Regions from separate parts of the Shewanella sp. 6_MG-2023 genome, predicted to be linked through region 1. Evidence: predicted binding sites of a transcription regulator. Region 1 holds the regulator's gene; the other holds the start of a gene.
The links. Region 1 encodes LexA, which represses DNA repair genes until DNA is damaged. Its sites were predicted from a motif close to TACTGTATNNNNATACAGTA; they were not measured.

Region 1 (8,276 bases):
ACGAAGTGATGCAGAAAATTGCCGCACCTATGGTTGGTGGCATGGTCACTGCGCCGCTGCTATCGCTGTTTGTTATTCCAGCCATTTATTTACTAATCTATGGTCGTAAACTCAGTAACTAGGTTTACAAAGTCACTCATAAACACTAAAAAAGGCGCTTAAGGCGCCTTTTTATCTATAAAGCCACAAGCTGAATATAAGCTTGTTAGCTTGGTTCACTGAGTACGCCTTGCTTTTCTCGTGCCAGTTGCATCATCCTTAAAAGACCCCAAACCATAATACAACCTCCGACTCCAACCATAGCAAACAGCAGTATTGGCTTCGCCAGCATCGGATAAGCCGCTGTATCAAAACCTGCAAACAAGCCATATAAACCCGCCGCCATTAATAACGTGCCAGGAAAATCAATGACTGCCACCATGGTCATTTTCTTTTGAATTACCGCGAGTTTTTCGTCCTTTGTGAGTGTCATAAGTCTTCCTTGATTAGATTTACAGTTTAACTTTCAAGCAATTATTCTACTTCAGACGCTACCTCGGTCAATGCAATAATTGAAAAAGTGCCGCCTTGGGGATCATCAATCACCGCAAAACGACCCACATCCGGAATATCCGTAGGCGGGACACAAATTCGCCCGCCTAGAGCTTCGGCATCTTGAGCCATAGCATCACAATCTTGCACACTAAAATACAGCATCCAATGGGGCGGGGTATCACCCCACTCGGACGTCATTTGCATCATACCGCCAATGGCTTGCTTATCCACCAGCCATTGCACGTAATCAGCTATGCCCATTGAAGACATATCAAGGCTGTTAGTCTCAAAGCCAAGCGCTTGGGTATAAAAATCGGTTGATGTGGCCAGATCGCGGCACATATATTCAACCCAGCACAAAGTATTGGGCTCAAATGAGCGCTTAATGCCGATATGGTTAATGGCCTGCCAGATTGAAAATCGTGCGCCATCAGGATCTTGGCACACAGCTATAATCCCTGAATCACCAACAGAGTGAGGGCCTGCAATAATTTGTCCACCCGCAAGCCTAATGGCTTTAATTGTCGCCTCAACATCATCAACGGCAAAATAAAGCTGCCAATGGATTGGCAAACTCTCCATCTCTTTGGGCATTTGATACATAGCCGCAATGTCATCACCCGCTAACTGCAACATAGTGTAATGACCCTCAGGCATGGGCATATCATCAGCCTGCCACTGAAATAGGCTTTGGTAGAATGCTTTCGCGGCATACCAATCATGACTGGCAAGTTCGACCCAACAAGGTTGCCCTTGTTTATAGTGTGACACCTTCATACACCTCACCCTGCTGTTGATAATGACTTATAAGAATAAAGGTTTAAGCTGAACCTAAATGACAACACTCTTTAAGTTAAGACACTTTTAAAGCTAAAGTCGAGTTGGCAATAATGGTTGGTTATTCGTATAAAAAATGACATTTAAATAATAAATACAACTTAAAATCATAGCCTTATATAGACAACAATATCAGCAAGCCATGGCTAGTCACTATCGGTCACAAGTCGTAAATTACACACACCTTTAGTCAAAATGCTAACAGTCACATCCTTACTTGCTAGAAAACGCCCATAAAAAAGCCCTTTTCAAAGGGCTTTTTGGAGGTCATTTCGGTGTTTAAACACCACTTTATCTAGCTAAAGTATTATTTATAAACTGGCAGTAACTCAGCCATCGCCAACAAATGACATGCGCCGGTGATGACACCGAATGCAATAATCACCACAATCAATGGCGTACCACCTGGGACTCTAAAGCTCTTCTCATCAGGGAACATTTTGCGCGATTTGTATGCCATCATGGCTGGCACTATCGCCGCCCAAATGGTCGCCGCTAATGCCGCAAAGCCAATGGCAATCAAGAAACCATTAGGGAATAACAAACCTAATACTGTCGGCGGGATAAAGGTGATCGCAGCTGTTTTAATGCGGCCATTATTGCTTTCTTCAAAGCCAAATAAGTCAGCTAGATAATCAAACAAGCCTAAGGTCACCCCTAAGAATGATGACGCCACAGCAAGATTAGCAAACAAGGTCAACATGGTATTAAGCCATTTACTCGCCATCACATCTGACAGAGCGCCCACTAACACACCCATATTGCCGCCCTGGGCAATAATGTCGCTGAACTGACTACGGGGAATGTTGCCCATGGTTGCCACTAACCAGCAGCTATAAATCACTAAGGCGATAAACGTACCAATAAAGATGGCTTTTAAAATCACTTTAGGTTGTTTGCCGTAATACTTAACTAGGCTTGGCACATTGCCGTGGTAACCAAAACTGGCCAGCCCAAAAGGTAGCGCCGCTAAAATATAAGGCGAGAAACTCGCCTCACCATCTGGCATTAATAATTTTGCGCTATCAATATCAATCAGCAGATTTCCGATGGCGAGAAAAAAGGTAATTAACATCCCGCCAATCATAATGGTGGTAATGCGATCAACCGCTTTGGTACTGATGATCACCACTGCAGCAAGTACGACGGCAAACACTAACCCTGCGATCGGTTGAGGTAAGTTAATCCCCATCCCCGCAAGGGTGTGATTAACAATCGAGCCACCACCACTGATGTAAGCATAGGTCAGGATGTACAACACAAAAGCAATAGATAGCCCGTTAATAATCCGCCAAAACTGGCCTAAGGTTACCTTAGTTAAGGTGTCAAAACTGTCACCGGGTTTAAAATGCAAATTGGTTTCAAGTAGCATCAGACCTGACACCAGCATACAAAACCAAATACCAATTAACATGACTAATGAATAGCCAAACCACATGCCTGCACTGACCACAGGCAAAGAAAACATACCAGCACCGACTGTGGTACCGGCGATGATCATAGCACCGCCCAATAAGGATTTATTTTGCGGTTGAGATTGTGTCGAACTCATAAAATTAGTTATTACCCATGTTCCATTGTGACACTATCAACAATGGTTTTTCGAACAGATAAACGCAGCATACCATTGGCATGATCACGTATTCGGATGACTTCAAATTGATTATCGTTAGCGGATAAATACCCTAATTCTTTTAATTTCACACTCAAATTATTGTAGAGCTTTTTATCATAAAACTCAGGCGCAGTAATTCCATGTAAAGCACCTAAACGCTGAGCCAATAAATGGCTGGCGCTTTCTAAATCAGAACGCTCAATTTCTGGTTTGTAAGCCAGTAAATTAAAGATAATCGCGTAACGCTGTAGGGTCTCACTGACCGTGGCGGACAATAACATTAACTGAGTGACATTACTTTGATTGACTTCAAAGTGATCGCTACCGGAAATTAGCTTTTGTTCAACAAACAAATCAAGCACTTGATCCACATAGGCACTTAAATCTTCAATGCCCATAAACAGCTCAGCTTTCAATAATGGGTAAAAATCATTAACAATTTGCTGGATTTTTTCTCGGCTAAATTCTTCATATTGCACCAAGCAACTGGCGATTAATGAAGGCACCGCCATTAGATGAATTATGTTATTGCGATAATAGCTCATCGCAATCACTGAGCTATCTTCAATTGCGATAATTTCGCCGATGGCATCTGTGGTTGAGGTAAATTTATTCAGCGACAAACATTGCTCAACTAGGTCATGAGCTGAGCCCTCAGCCACCGACGCATACTCAGTATAAGGAACATCCTTTAAGATTTTCAGGTAGAGGTCTAGCTGGGTTTCAAGCTCACTGCGCTGCAGGGCGTTTTGCTCTGAAGCCAGCAGCGCCATACTTGCTAATGTCACCGAACTCGCTGCGGCGGCGCCATTGATGTTAGTCATCACTTTATTGGCCAATACATTTACTGCTGGCGTTAACCATGATGGCTTTTGATCCGGATCTTGAGCAATTTCTTCACGCCAATTTGGCGATTGTTGATTTAAAAATTGCTGCACATTGATTGGCTCGCCAAAGTTAACGTAACCTTGGCCAAAGTTGCCTAATTTACGCAGCGCACCAAAGACCTGCCACACTGATTCTTTTTGCTTTTTCTTACCGCTTAACTCTTTATGATAGGTGGACACTTCCATCACATGATCATAACCAAGATAAACTGGCACTAAGGTTACTGGGCGTTCAATGCCCCGCAGTACACAGTTAACTGTCATCGCTAACATGCCGGTCTTAGGCGCTAATAAACGACCGGTACGAGAACGACCACCTTCGGTGAAGTATTCAACCGAATAGCCTTTAGCAAATAACTGATCTAAATACTCACGAAACACTGCGGTATAAAGTTTATTACCGTTAAAGCTACGACGAATAAAGAAAGCACCACCACGGCGGAACATAGGGCCTGCTGGCCAAAAGTTTAAATTAATACCGGCGGCAATATGCGGCGGCACCATGCCTTGGTAATACAAAATATACGACAGCAGTAGGTAATCCATGTGGCTACGATGGCAAGGCACATAGACAATTTCATGACCATCATGATGCAGCTTACGCACTTTTTCAGCGCTTTTAATGCTAATACCGCTGTATAACTTATTCCACAACCAAGTAAGAAAGCGCTCAGCAATACGCACTAAGCTGTCTGAGTAATCCGCTGCAATTTCATCTAAATACTGAATCGCTTTTTCGCGGGCTTTGTCTTCAGGAATTTTTTTATTAAGCGCTTCTTCTTTTATCGCTTGAGCAATGGCATCAGACTTTAATAATGAGTTGAACATTGCCTGACGATTTGGCAGTTGTGGGCCTGTCATCACTTTACGTTGCCGTCTAAAGTGCACTCGCGCCACACGGATAAGTTTATGCGCAATACTGACATCAGTGCCGTGTTCATCAGCCATATAACGTAGCGACATAGCATTTGAAAATTGAATAAAGCTATGGCGACCTAAGAACAAAATCATCAACCATTTACGTAACCAGGTTGGGTTTTCACGCTCAAATACGGCTGCGGTCATGGTGTCATCTTCTTTACCAGGGATACGTCCCCAATACAGACTCACTGGCACCAATTGAATATCAAGTTGATCATTTTTTTTATGTAAGGCTAATAAGCTGGTGAAGTTATCAACAAATTTTTCGCCACTTAAACGCTTGCCAAATAGAGGCTTACGACCTTCAATACACACAATTCTAGGGGTATTTAAGCCATCAACGTCTAGTCGCTCATAAGGGCTCGGTAAGCCATATTTGGCGGTCACTTCATTTAATGCCGCAATATCACTGAGTGATTCTGTCTTCATCACATAGACCACTGGTTTATCTGGGTCTAAGTTCAGATCGGCAAAGGGATCTTCAGGCACAACAACCGTGTGCACCATCAGTTTTTGAATCCAACGTAATGATTTTGCTATGATTGAGTCAGGTTTTAACATGAGTGTTCGCATATTCAACATCAATTAATTGGCCATAGAATACCAGATAATGGTTCAGTTTCACTAACAAGGGTCTATACAGAGAATATTTGTTCAGTAAAAATAGCCATATCCGAATAACAACCAACCTATTTTCAATCAACACTACTGTATAAATATACTGTTTAAACAAACGATGTGAGAAATAGCCAATTTCATCGGTTTAAAAAGCTGACTTACCTTCATTAACTAAATAATTAAATTACATATACTTAACCGTGCCCCCATATATAGCCAACAAGAATTAGATGATAATAGTTAAATTAATTTGGTTAATACTTGCGCGATCACCGATACTGTATATAATGACAGTCACTGTATAAAAAAACAGGAATCAATATGAGACCTTTAACGCCACGCCAAGCTGAAATATTAGAGCTAATTAAATGTAATATCGCCGAAACAGGTATGCCGCCAACTCGTGCAGAAATTGCAACTCGATTAGGCTTCAAAAGCGCCAATGCCGCTGAAGAACACTTAAAAGCACTGGCAAAAAAAGGCTGTATTGAAATTATTCCTGGTACCTCTCGCGGGATCCGCATGGTGCAGGTGGAGGAGGAAGTTGAAGCAGGCTTACCACTTATCGGCCAAGTTGCTGCAGGTGAACCTATCCTTGCTCAAGAGCATGTTGAACAGTATTTCCAAGTTGACCCAGAAATGTTTAAGCCCAATGCTAATTTCTTACTACGCGTTCGAGGCGACAGTATGAAAGACATTGGTATTTTAGAGGGCGACTTATTAGCAGTGCATAAAATGCAAACTGCCACCAATGGTCAAGTTGTAGTGGCACGTCTTGAAGACGATGTAACCGTGAAAAGATTTGAAAAGAAAGGCAATATTATTTATTTACATGCTGAAAATGCAGAATATGAGCCGATTAAAGTTGATTTAAGTTGCCAAAACCTAACGATTGAAGGGCTTGCTGTTGGCGTTATTCGTAATGGAGGTTGGTTATGAACACATTAATAGGCAATGCACCGCGTCACCCTGGATTATGGGTAGATATGGCATCTGATCCCTTACCCACTAAACAAGGGATTGAAACCAAGCGCACCCAAAACCAAGGCTTAACTGAATTGACTCAATTATGCAGTCAGTTAGCCATTTTAAGTCAGCAAGGCCGTTGGATTGTACTGATTAATCCGCCGCATATCGGTTATAAGCAAATTCTTGCTAATGCCAATGTTCGTATGGACAGAGTATTGTTAGTTCACACCAAAGATGAAGTCGAAACCCTGTGGGCGATGGAAAAAGCGCTCACTAACGGTACTTCAAGTGCAGTAATTACTTGGACACCACCATTAGATGCCCGCGACAATCGCCGCATTCAATTGGTTGCCAAAAATGCCTTAGCCCAAGGGCTTATCATTGAAGATGTAAATACTCACTTACCTGAAGGCGACCCATTAACGCAAACTTTAGCAGTACAGACTCGGGTAAACCTTACCTCGTTTCACTAGTAAAATATGACTAAAAAAGCCCTTCACTACGCTGAGGGGCTTTTTTTTGCACTTTTTTCAGCAAATTAGATGATAAAGTGATCTTGATCAATATTTAATCTCCAAGTAATGTAGTTAACAAGGTAGTAACAATTTATCGTACTGCCGAGAATAAATGTCAAAAAGATACAAACGCTATTAAAAGATTGAGCTGGTACCGTGCGGTATAGAAAGCCTTGAATGTAAAGCGTCAAATATAATTGATAAGTTCAGTATTAGGTACAAGTGTGGCACCGTAACGTAATAACATAATTGAGTTTTCAAGCTCAAAGCCACCGTGTACTTTGAAATGATCAAACTTTTTCGGGTATGAAAAGTTTGCATAGAGCAGAGTATTACTGTGTGGCTTTTCTTTGTAATTGCAATTCGCAATTAGCAGAGGAGTAGTCTTGTGAAGCGATTGTTGTACGGATTAATGGTGGCGTTGCTTGCAACCCCACTCACAGCGGCAGAGATGCCCTTAAACATGACTCAAGGTGTAACAGAGATCAGTGGCCAGGTTTACGACCTGCATATGATTATTTTGTATATCTGTTGCGCCATTGGTGTCGTGGTCTTTGGGATCATGATTTATTCCATGATCTATCACAGAAAATCTAAGGGTGCAGTTGCAGCCGACTTTCATGACAGTACCAAGGTTGAAATAGCTTGGACAGTATTGCCATTTCTAATCCTAATTGGCATGGCAATCCCAGCAACAAAAACGCTGATTGCTATGGAAGATCCCAGCGATGCTGAACTGACAGTCAAAGTGACGGGCTCTCAATGGAAATGGCATTACAGCTATTTCAATGAAGATGTCGAGTTTTTCAGTTTATTATCTACCCCAGCAGACCAAATTACTGGCACCGCAGATAAAACCGACACCTATCTTTTAGAGGTCGATAAGCCGCTGGTTTTACCAATAAATCGTAAAGTACGTTTTTTAATGACCTCGGATGACGTTATCCACTCTTGGTGGGTACCAGCATTTGCCGTTAAAAAAGATGCAAATCCTGGTTTCATCAATGAAGCTTGGACTAAAATCGATAAAATAGGTACTTATCGAGGCCAATGTGCCGAACTATGCGGTAAAGATCATGGCTTTATGCCTATTGTTGTTGAAGCCGTTTCTGAAGCAGACTTTGACCAATGGCTAATCGACCAAAAGCAATTTGCTGTCGATGCTAAAGCCGCTGCACAAGCCTCACTGAGCCAAACCCTTAGCTATGACGAGTTAATGGCCCAAGGCGAACAAATCTACATGGGTCGCTGCGCGGCTTGCCACCAACCTAATGGTGCTGGTTTACCTGGCGTCTTCCCTTCCCTAATTGGCAGTCCAATGATTAAAGGCCCAGTGTCTGGTCATATCGATATTGTCGTTAATGGTAAGCCTGGCACTGC
Region 2 (8,276 bases), on a different contig from region 1:
CGATTATGTGTGCCACTTTAGAGCCGATAACATTGTTCGAGATGCTGAAGTAATTAGAGCTCAATTAGCAAATAATCAGCCATGGAGTATTTTAGGCCAAAGTTTTGGCGGCTTTTGTGTTTTACGCTATTTAAGCGCAGCGCCACAAGCACTAACTGAAGCCTTTATCACAGGTGGTATTCCATCATTAACCCGTCAAGCAGATGACGTCTATCAAGCAACCTATAAACGGGTACTTGCCAAAAACGCTGATTTTTATCATCGTTTCAAAGATGCTGAGTCATTAACAGCAGAACTGGCTGACTATATTGCTGATAATGACGTTTACCTTGCCACAGGCGAAAAACTCACCGTTGAGATGCTACAGCTGCTCGGGGTTAATATAGGTATGGAGCAAGGCCCTGAAGCCCTCTATTACTTACTTGAGCAAGCCATGATCGATACTGCCCAAGGTCGCACAATAAACCCGCTATTTTTGCATCAATTTAGTCAATTTTTGGATTACAACACCAACCCAATTTTCGCGTTATTGCATGAATCGATCTATTGCCAGCAGTTTCATCAACAAGGGGCTAATTGGTCAGCCCATAGAGTCAGAGAGCAGTTCCCTAAATTCAATTATCAACAAGGGCAGCGCTTACTGTTTACTGGCGAAATGATTTATCCATGGTTCTTTGAACAATTTAATCAGTTAAAGCCTCTCAAAGAGGTGGCAGAATTAATTGCGCAAAAATCAGATTGGAGCAATTTATACGATGTGGACGTGTTACTGCAAAACACCGTCCCGGTCACTGCGGCTATTTACAGTGAAGATATGTATGTTGATATGAATTACAGCCTTGAAACTGCGCAGCTAGTGAATAACCTCAGCTATTGGCTAACATCAGAATATGAGCATAATGGCATTCGTATGGATGGTGAGCATATTTTAGATAAACTCATTTCATTGAGCCGAAAGGATAGCATTCGATAACAAATGTAATTTAATGTTCAGTTTTAAATTGATTAATATTGAAGTCGATCACACTCCACTGCACGTCGACAGATTAAATTAATTTTCAGTTAAGTAAGTTCGGCCATAATCTAACCTGTTCCGCCCTTTATGTTGTGAACTAGTGAATTTTTATGAGTAAACCCTGATTCGGTTTACTCATTTTTTTTGCCTGAAATTCCGCTATTCCCTTTAAGAACAATCGAGTGCGAACGATGCAATACCTGTATCCCATGATTTATTCATACAAACTCTCTTTTATCGGCTTATTTACTCGAGCTGCGCTTACGGGAAGTTTTAGCCGTAGAGGTTTTGCTTGCTGCACCTTTGCGTTTATAGCCACTACTGGAGCGGCGTTTTTTATAGCCAGGCCCTTTAATCCCCTCAAGAGCTGTAGGTAATTGATTTGAAGCTTGCTCAATCAGTTGCTGTAATTGCGCTAACAATGGCTCCATAAAGGCATCATACCTAAGCTGCTTTTGACTTATGGCATCAAGGCTACTTTCCCACAGCGCAGTCATATCCGGTGTGGTGGCTGTTTCTGGTAATGAATGGATCAAGCCAACGCCAACTGGGGTGGCAATGATTGATTTACCCTGCCTTAATAAGTAACCGCGATTAAACAGTAATTCAATAATGCCTGCTCGGGTTGCCTCGGTGCCCAAGCCATCGGTGTCTTTTAGGATCTTCTTCACTTCAGGGTTAGTGACATAGCGATTGATACCCGTCATGGCGCCAAGCAGGGTCGCATCTGTAAAATGTTTTGGCGCTTGAGTGGTTTTTTCAAGCAATTCGCCTCGCTCACAATGGAGTTGTTGACCTTTTTTCAGTGGCGGTAAGGTCGCTAAATTTTCGTCATCACTACCATCTGCATTATCTTTACCCTGCATTTTCGCAAACAAACATTTCCAACCTAACGATAACTCTTGCTTAGCTTTAGTGGTAAATAAGCCACCCGCAATGGTCACTTCAACTTGGGTTTCATCATAAATATAGGCGGGGTAAAACTGGGCTAAATACTGCCGTGCAATATGAGAATATAACTGCGACTCTTTGGCTGATAAGTTTGCCAAATTAGTGGTTTTTTCAGTGGGAATTATCGCGTGGTGAGCATCAACTTTACTGTCATTCCAAGCTTTGGACTTGAGCTTGGCATTGGGTGTATCCACTTTAGCGATTAAGCCTGCATCATTACTTAATACTGCGCGAATAACTTGGGGTGCAAGGCCATGTTGCTCAGCAGGTAAATAGCGACTATCTGAGCGCGGATACGTAATTAATTTATGCCTTTCATATAAACTCTGACAGGTATCAAGCACCTCTTTGGCACTCATACCAAAGCGTTTGGCGGCATCGATTTGCAGGCTGGATAAACTATAAGGCAATGGGGGGTTCTGACGCTTATTTTTTGATTCAAGTTTGGTCACTTCAGCTGGCTTGTTAGTTATCCGCCCCACCACATTTTCTGCTAAGCCTTTGGCGAGCACTCGCCCCTCTTCATCCATATATGGCTGACATGCTTCACTGGGTTTCCACTTAGCCGAAAAGCCTTCTTGGTTTTCGGTCAGTAAATGCGCCAGTACTTCATAAAAAGCTTTGGGCTGAAAATTGGCAATGTCTTCATCTCGCCTTACCACTAAACCCAGTACCGGGGTTTGCACGCGACCAACAGACAATACTCCCTGATAACCTACTTTTTTGCCTTGAATGGTATAAGCGCGGGTCATATTCATGCCATATAGCCAATCTGCGCGGCTGCGGGCTAAGGCTGAGGTAGATAAGGGGACAAACTCTTTATTAGTGCGCAATTGCCCTAAGGCGCGTTTTACCGCCGAAGGGTTAAGATCGCTAATAAGTAAACGCTGGGTTTGAGCAATCTTGTCGGCCTTTACACCTGCATAGGAAATGACTTCATCCACCAGCAGCTGCCCTTCTCTATCAGGATCGCCAGCATTAACTAAACTCGATGCTTGTTTGATGAGCTTTTTTAAGATGCTCAACTGTGAGCGGGTATTAGTTTTAGGTTTTAACTGCCATTTACTCGGCACTATGGGTAAATGGGCTAATTGCCATGATTTAAAAGCGGGATCATAGACATCTGGTTCTGCTTGCTCTAACAAATGCCCTATACACCAAGACACGCAATCCCCATTGGCGCTCATGATAAAACCATCACCTTTTTTATGAGGCTTTGGTAATACATCGGCAATAGCACGGCCTAGACTGGGTTTTTCAGCAATATAGAGCATCATAGATTTATTAGACTTTTAAAACACTGTATGAAATTACAGTGTAATTTAGCGAATAGCAAAAATAAGTGCAACTGTTAATGCAATGGCAGGTTTCTTAGAAAGATAATCTGCCACTCAAAATACTAGGCTAAAGCATCAAAAAACACGCTTTTAAGGCGCTAAACTTAACCAAAAACAACCAATAAAAATTTACTTTAATTTGTGATCTTAATGCAAAAACACATCGGGAGATTAAGCTTTAATTCAGAATGTTCAGCTAGGAGGTTTATATTCAAACTATTGAATATAAACAATTAAACTAGTAATACCCCTAGTTTGTGATCTAGTCAACAGTTGCCAAGCAATCTTTACATTACGCTCCAATTACCCATTAAGAGGTAAGAAAAACATTTTGGAGTATGAGATGAAATTAATGAGCAAATGTCGTGTTGCTTTACTTGTGGCTACTGCACTGGGGATGAGTGCTTGTAATGATGGTAAAGATGGAAACGATGGTCTACCTGGTGACCCCGGTGCACCTTGGGTACCACCAGTAGTGACCACATCAGCAGTAGCAAAAGTGATGGAATGGCAATATGCCGATGGCTTAGTTAATGTTGAATTTTCGGTTGAGAACCAAGATGGGGTTCCAGTAGAAGATTTAGATAAAGTCCAGTTAATGTCAACAATCAAAAATGAAGCAGGTTTACTTGCTGACACTGTTGATGTGACTTGGGTTGCGGGTGATGATAACGCACCAGGTACCTTGACCCATGCTGGTGACGGTATCTACAACTTATCTATGCCACATGAAGCTGCGACATCTGAATCAATTGGTACTGGCTATATTCGACCAGGTAATGGCGAAAATGGTATGCCACGTACTAAGCGTGTGATGTTTACTAAGAACGATCATTATGCACAAGTGAGCACCACAGATGATGCTAAATGTGTCGCCTGTCACGGTGAGTTTGAAGATGCTACAGGCAACGCAACTTGGGGCTGGCATCAGCATCACCATGCATTAGACAATGACCAAGAAGTTATTATTGTTGAAGCATGTCTAGTTTGTCACACTCAAACTGAACAAAAAGATGGCGGCTGGGCTCAAAACACCATGGCAATGCTAGGGCATGGCAAATTAGCTGATGGTGAAGGCGGTAAAATATCTTCTGGCCACGCTTCATTGGGTACAAGTTATTCAATGGATAAATACCGTTGTTCAACTTGTCACATTGACGATGTGGTATTTACTGCGTCACTCAATGGCTGTGCAACTTGTCATGCTGATTTACAAGATGCAGATAAAGATTTAGCTGTTAATCACAGTAACTTTACTGACCTTGATTGTGCAACCTGTCACAATTCGTTCCAACATGATCATGAAAATGGTAAGGCGCGTGATGAAGCATTAAACCGTTACAAGTTTGAAGTATTTTCAGTTGTTCGTAGCGAAGATAAAACTGCGATTGAAGTAACTGCAACCGCTACGGATAGCGAAGGTAAGCCAGTTGATATTCTAGCTATTACCGATGCATCTCCACGTGGCTGGGCAACAGTAGTTAAGAATGGCGAAGCAGTGCTTCCAGGCCGTGACGAAGGTCATGTGGCACGTTCAGTGGACGCTATGGCTGGTGAAAATGGTGAGGTAATTTATATCATCGAACACGCGCTACCCTATGTAGAAGGTGAAGTGTTATTCGGTGGTGTAGATGGTCGCATTACCTACACTGCTCGTTGGGGAGCTGAAAATGGGGCAAGTGCACCTATATCAGTATCGAACATCAAAGATGTCCGTCGTACAACCTCTGATGGCATGAAGTGTCTAACTTGTCACACTGAAGGGTTACAAGGTCATGGTGGTCAACGTGGTGGTTTTGACTTAGGTGGCGACGGCTGTGCGCAATGTCACTCTGCTTATAACTGGGCTCCAGGTAAAACACAGGATGATGGAACCATAGGAGACTACGCTATGGCGTGGGGACCATTGGTTCACAACATGCACTTTGGAGCATACAAGCAAGACCGTGGTCTAAATGACATGCCAACAACCGACAAAAACATGCCGGTTGATTGTCAGGCTTGTCACACTGGTATGATTGACCTTGAAGATGTAGCACCAGCAGTTGTGTTAAACGGTATGGATGAAAGCAGTGTTTACGGTATCACGGCGATTTCTGCTAACTGTGCCACTTGTCATACAGGTGATGCTGCGAAAAATCACATGATACAACAAGGTGGTGATTTCGATGTGGCTATCACGCCAGAAGCTGATATGCACACGGGTGAAAGTGGCGACTTTGCCGTATTTGACCCTGCACCTATCACTGAATCATGTTCTGTATGTCATTCCCCTGCAAGACTAGCTGAAGCTCATAATTACTAATATTTTTATATTAATAATCTGAGATTGATTCATCATCAATAAACCGAGCAAAATGCCTGAAGTGATTCAGGCATTTTTTTATCTGTAGTACTAGTTTCGATTACTGAAGGAAAAGAAAAACAAAAAAGCCAGCGGCTAGCTGGCTTTAATCAGTTACTTAGAAAGTATCGTTTAAGGATGACAAACGTTATGCATTTCTAAGTTAGTACCAATGTCTTTATTATTGGCTTTGGCATCATCATTTCGCAGTTGAGTCAGGTGATCCAAGTACGCCTGGTCAACATCGTTAGTGATGTAATGACCATCAAATACTGAGGTTTCAAAGCGCTTAATTTCTGGATTTTCCATTCCAACGGCTTCAACCAAGTCTGATAAGTCTTGGAAGATAATCCCATCAGCGCCGATGATTTTAGCGATTTCATCAGCATCACGGCCATGAGCAATCAACTCATTGGTGGTTGGCATATCAATACCGTAGACATTCGGGAAGCGAATTTCAGGTGCTGCTGAAGCAAAATACACTTTCTTAGCCCCAGCTTCACGAGCCATTTCAATGATTTGCTCAGAGGTGGTACCACGAACAATTGAGTCGTCAACTAACAATACGTTCTTACCAGTAAATTCAGTTTTAATCGCGTTTAGCTTACGGCGAACAGATTTCTTACGCTCTTGCTGACCCGGCATAATAAAAGTACGGCCAATATAGCGGTTTTTAACAAAACCTTGGCGATATGGCAGGTCCATTCCACGAGCAATTTCTAGGGCGATATCACACGAGGTTTCAGGAATTGGGATCACCACGTCAATATCATAATCTTCCCATTCCTTTTGAATTTTTGCGCCTAATTTAGCCCCCATGTTTACACGGCTGGCATAGACAGACACTTTATCAATACTCGAGTCTGGACGAGCGAAATAGACGAATTCAAAAATACAAGGTGCATAGCTTGGCTCAACCGCACATTGGCGAGTAAATAGTTGACCATCAAGTGAAATATAAACTGCTTCGCCTGGCGCAACGTCGCGCATCACTTCAAAGCCAACTGCATCAAGTGCCACTGATTCAGAGGCGACCATGTATTCGGTACCTGTTGGGGTTTCGTTCTTACCAAGTACTAAAGGACGGATCCCAAATGGGTCACGAAATGCCACTAAGCCTTGGCCAATAATCATCGCCGCAGCAGCATAAGCACCGCGAGTTTGTGCATGAACTTTCGCTATTGCATCAAAAACTTCATCAGCGCTTAAGGTTAAGCTGCGGGTTTCTTGCAGCTCATCAGCAAGCAAGTTTAATAACACTTCAGAATCTGAGGTGGTATTTACATGACGGCGCTTTTTGATCAGTCCTTCAGCAAGCTCAACTGTATTGGTTAAGTTACCGTTATGGGCTAAGGAAATACCAAATGGTGAGTTAACATAGAATGGTTGTGCTTCAGAGGCACTCGAGCTGCCTGCTGTTGGATAACGTACGTGTCCAATACCTGCATTACCTTGAAGGCGTTGCATGTGTTTGATTTCAAATACGTCTTTAACGAGTCCATTAGCCTTACGTAAACGAAATGCATTTTTGTCCACGGTCACGATGCCTGCAGCATCTTGACCACGGTGCTGAAGCACGGTCAACGCATCATAAATGGTTTGATTAACCGATGACAGACCAACTATTCCGACGATACCACACATGGGTAAGCTTCCTCATTGTAAGATGTTTTATATTTATATTTATATTTTGGGTACAAAGCTGGAGGTATTTTCCAGATAGTCAAAAAACCACTGAATAACCACACCAAATTGGGGTACAAGCTCTGAATCCGTCCACCAGTCTTGACTTGAAGCACCGGTAAACGCATCCAGAAAAAATAATATTGCGCTGACGATTAACGCCCCGCGAAGCGCGCCAAAGCACAAACCTAATACGCGGTCTGTGCCTGACAAGCCGGTTTTTGACACCAGTTGGCCTAATATGTAATTAACTAAGGCACCAAGAATGAGAGTAGCGATAAATAAAATAGCAATTGCAACGCCATTTCTAAGCATTTCGTCATTCATCTGCGTTAGGTGAACAGCGAGATCTTGATAAAATTGGCTAGCAACAAAGAAAGCAGCGAACCATACCACTAGCGACATGGCTTCTTTGGCAAATCCACGTATCAAACTGATAACAGTTGATAGGCCGATGATAATGAGAATAGCGTAATCAATCCAAACCATTGAGAGAGGGATCCGGTATAGATGTTAAGACGGCGCGATTCTAACAGAGACTGAAAAGTTTCACACCTCTAGCAGAATAAATTGACTGTGCGCTGAAAAAAACAATGATGAATAGTTAGTTTTCTAGGGGATTGTATTGCACAATCTTGCCTTGAAGACCGGTTATTTTCTGTATTTTTTGTTGATAACTTTTCAGTTTATCTGCTGAGAGTTCAGGGCCGACAAACACTTTTGTTAAAGAACCATCAATCGGTTTAGTCGGTAATGTATAAGCGGTAAAACCATTAGTGCGCAGCTTTTGAACTAAGCCTTCAACATTTTTAGCGTTATTAAAACCACCCAACTGCAAGGTAAATCCCGCTTTGATGGGCTGAGCTTGTTTTATGGCTGATTTAACAGTTTCAGGCTTTGAGGTTACTGCTGTTAATGCGGTTGCGGTGTTGGCGCTTGTGACTGA

Region 2: the regulator LexA is predicted to act here: its motif matches at 3,265-3,284, upstream of Q4533_RS01725 (DNA topoisomerase III).

Annotation. Positions count from the first base shown of each region.
Region 1 covers NZ_JAUOQU010000006.1:7,016-15,291, reverse strand. The annotation lists gene Q4533_RS05115 (efflux RND transporter permease subunit) at 1-122, shown strand, start outside; gene Q4533_RS05110 (hypothetical protein) at 206-472, opposite strand; gene Q4533_RS05105 (VOC family protein) at 514-1,311, opposite strand; gene mtr (tryptophan permease) at 1,679-2,923, opposite strand; gene plsB (glycerol-3-phosphate 1-O-acyltransferase PlsB) at 2,935-5,355, opposite strand; gene lexA (transcriptional repressor LexA) at 5,734-6,351, shown strand; gene Q4533_RS05085 (cell division inhibitor SulA) at 6,348-6,854, shown strand; gene coxB (cytochrome c oxidase subunit II) at 7,285-8,276, shown strand, end outside.
Region 2 covers NZ_JAUOQU010000002.1:107,226-115,501, reverse strand. The annotation lists gene Q4533_RS01730 (alpha/beta fold hydrolase) at 1-973, shown strand, start outside; gene Q4533_RS01725 (DNA topoisomerase III) at 1,258-3,243, opposite strand; gene Q4533_RS01720 (hypothetical protein) at 3,647-5,608, shown strand; gene purF (amidophosphoribosyltransferase) at 5,780-7,291, opposite strand; gene Q4533_RS01710 (CvpA family protein) at 7,331-7,819, opposite strand; gene Q4533_RS01705 (SPOR domain-containing protein) at 7,935-8,276, opposite strand, start outside.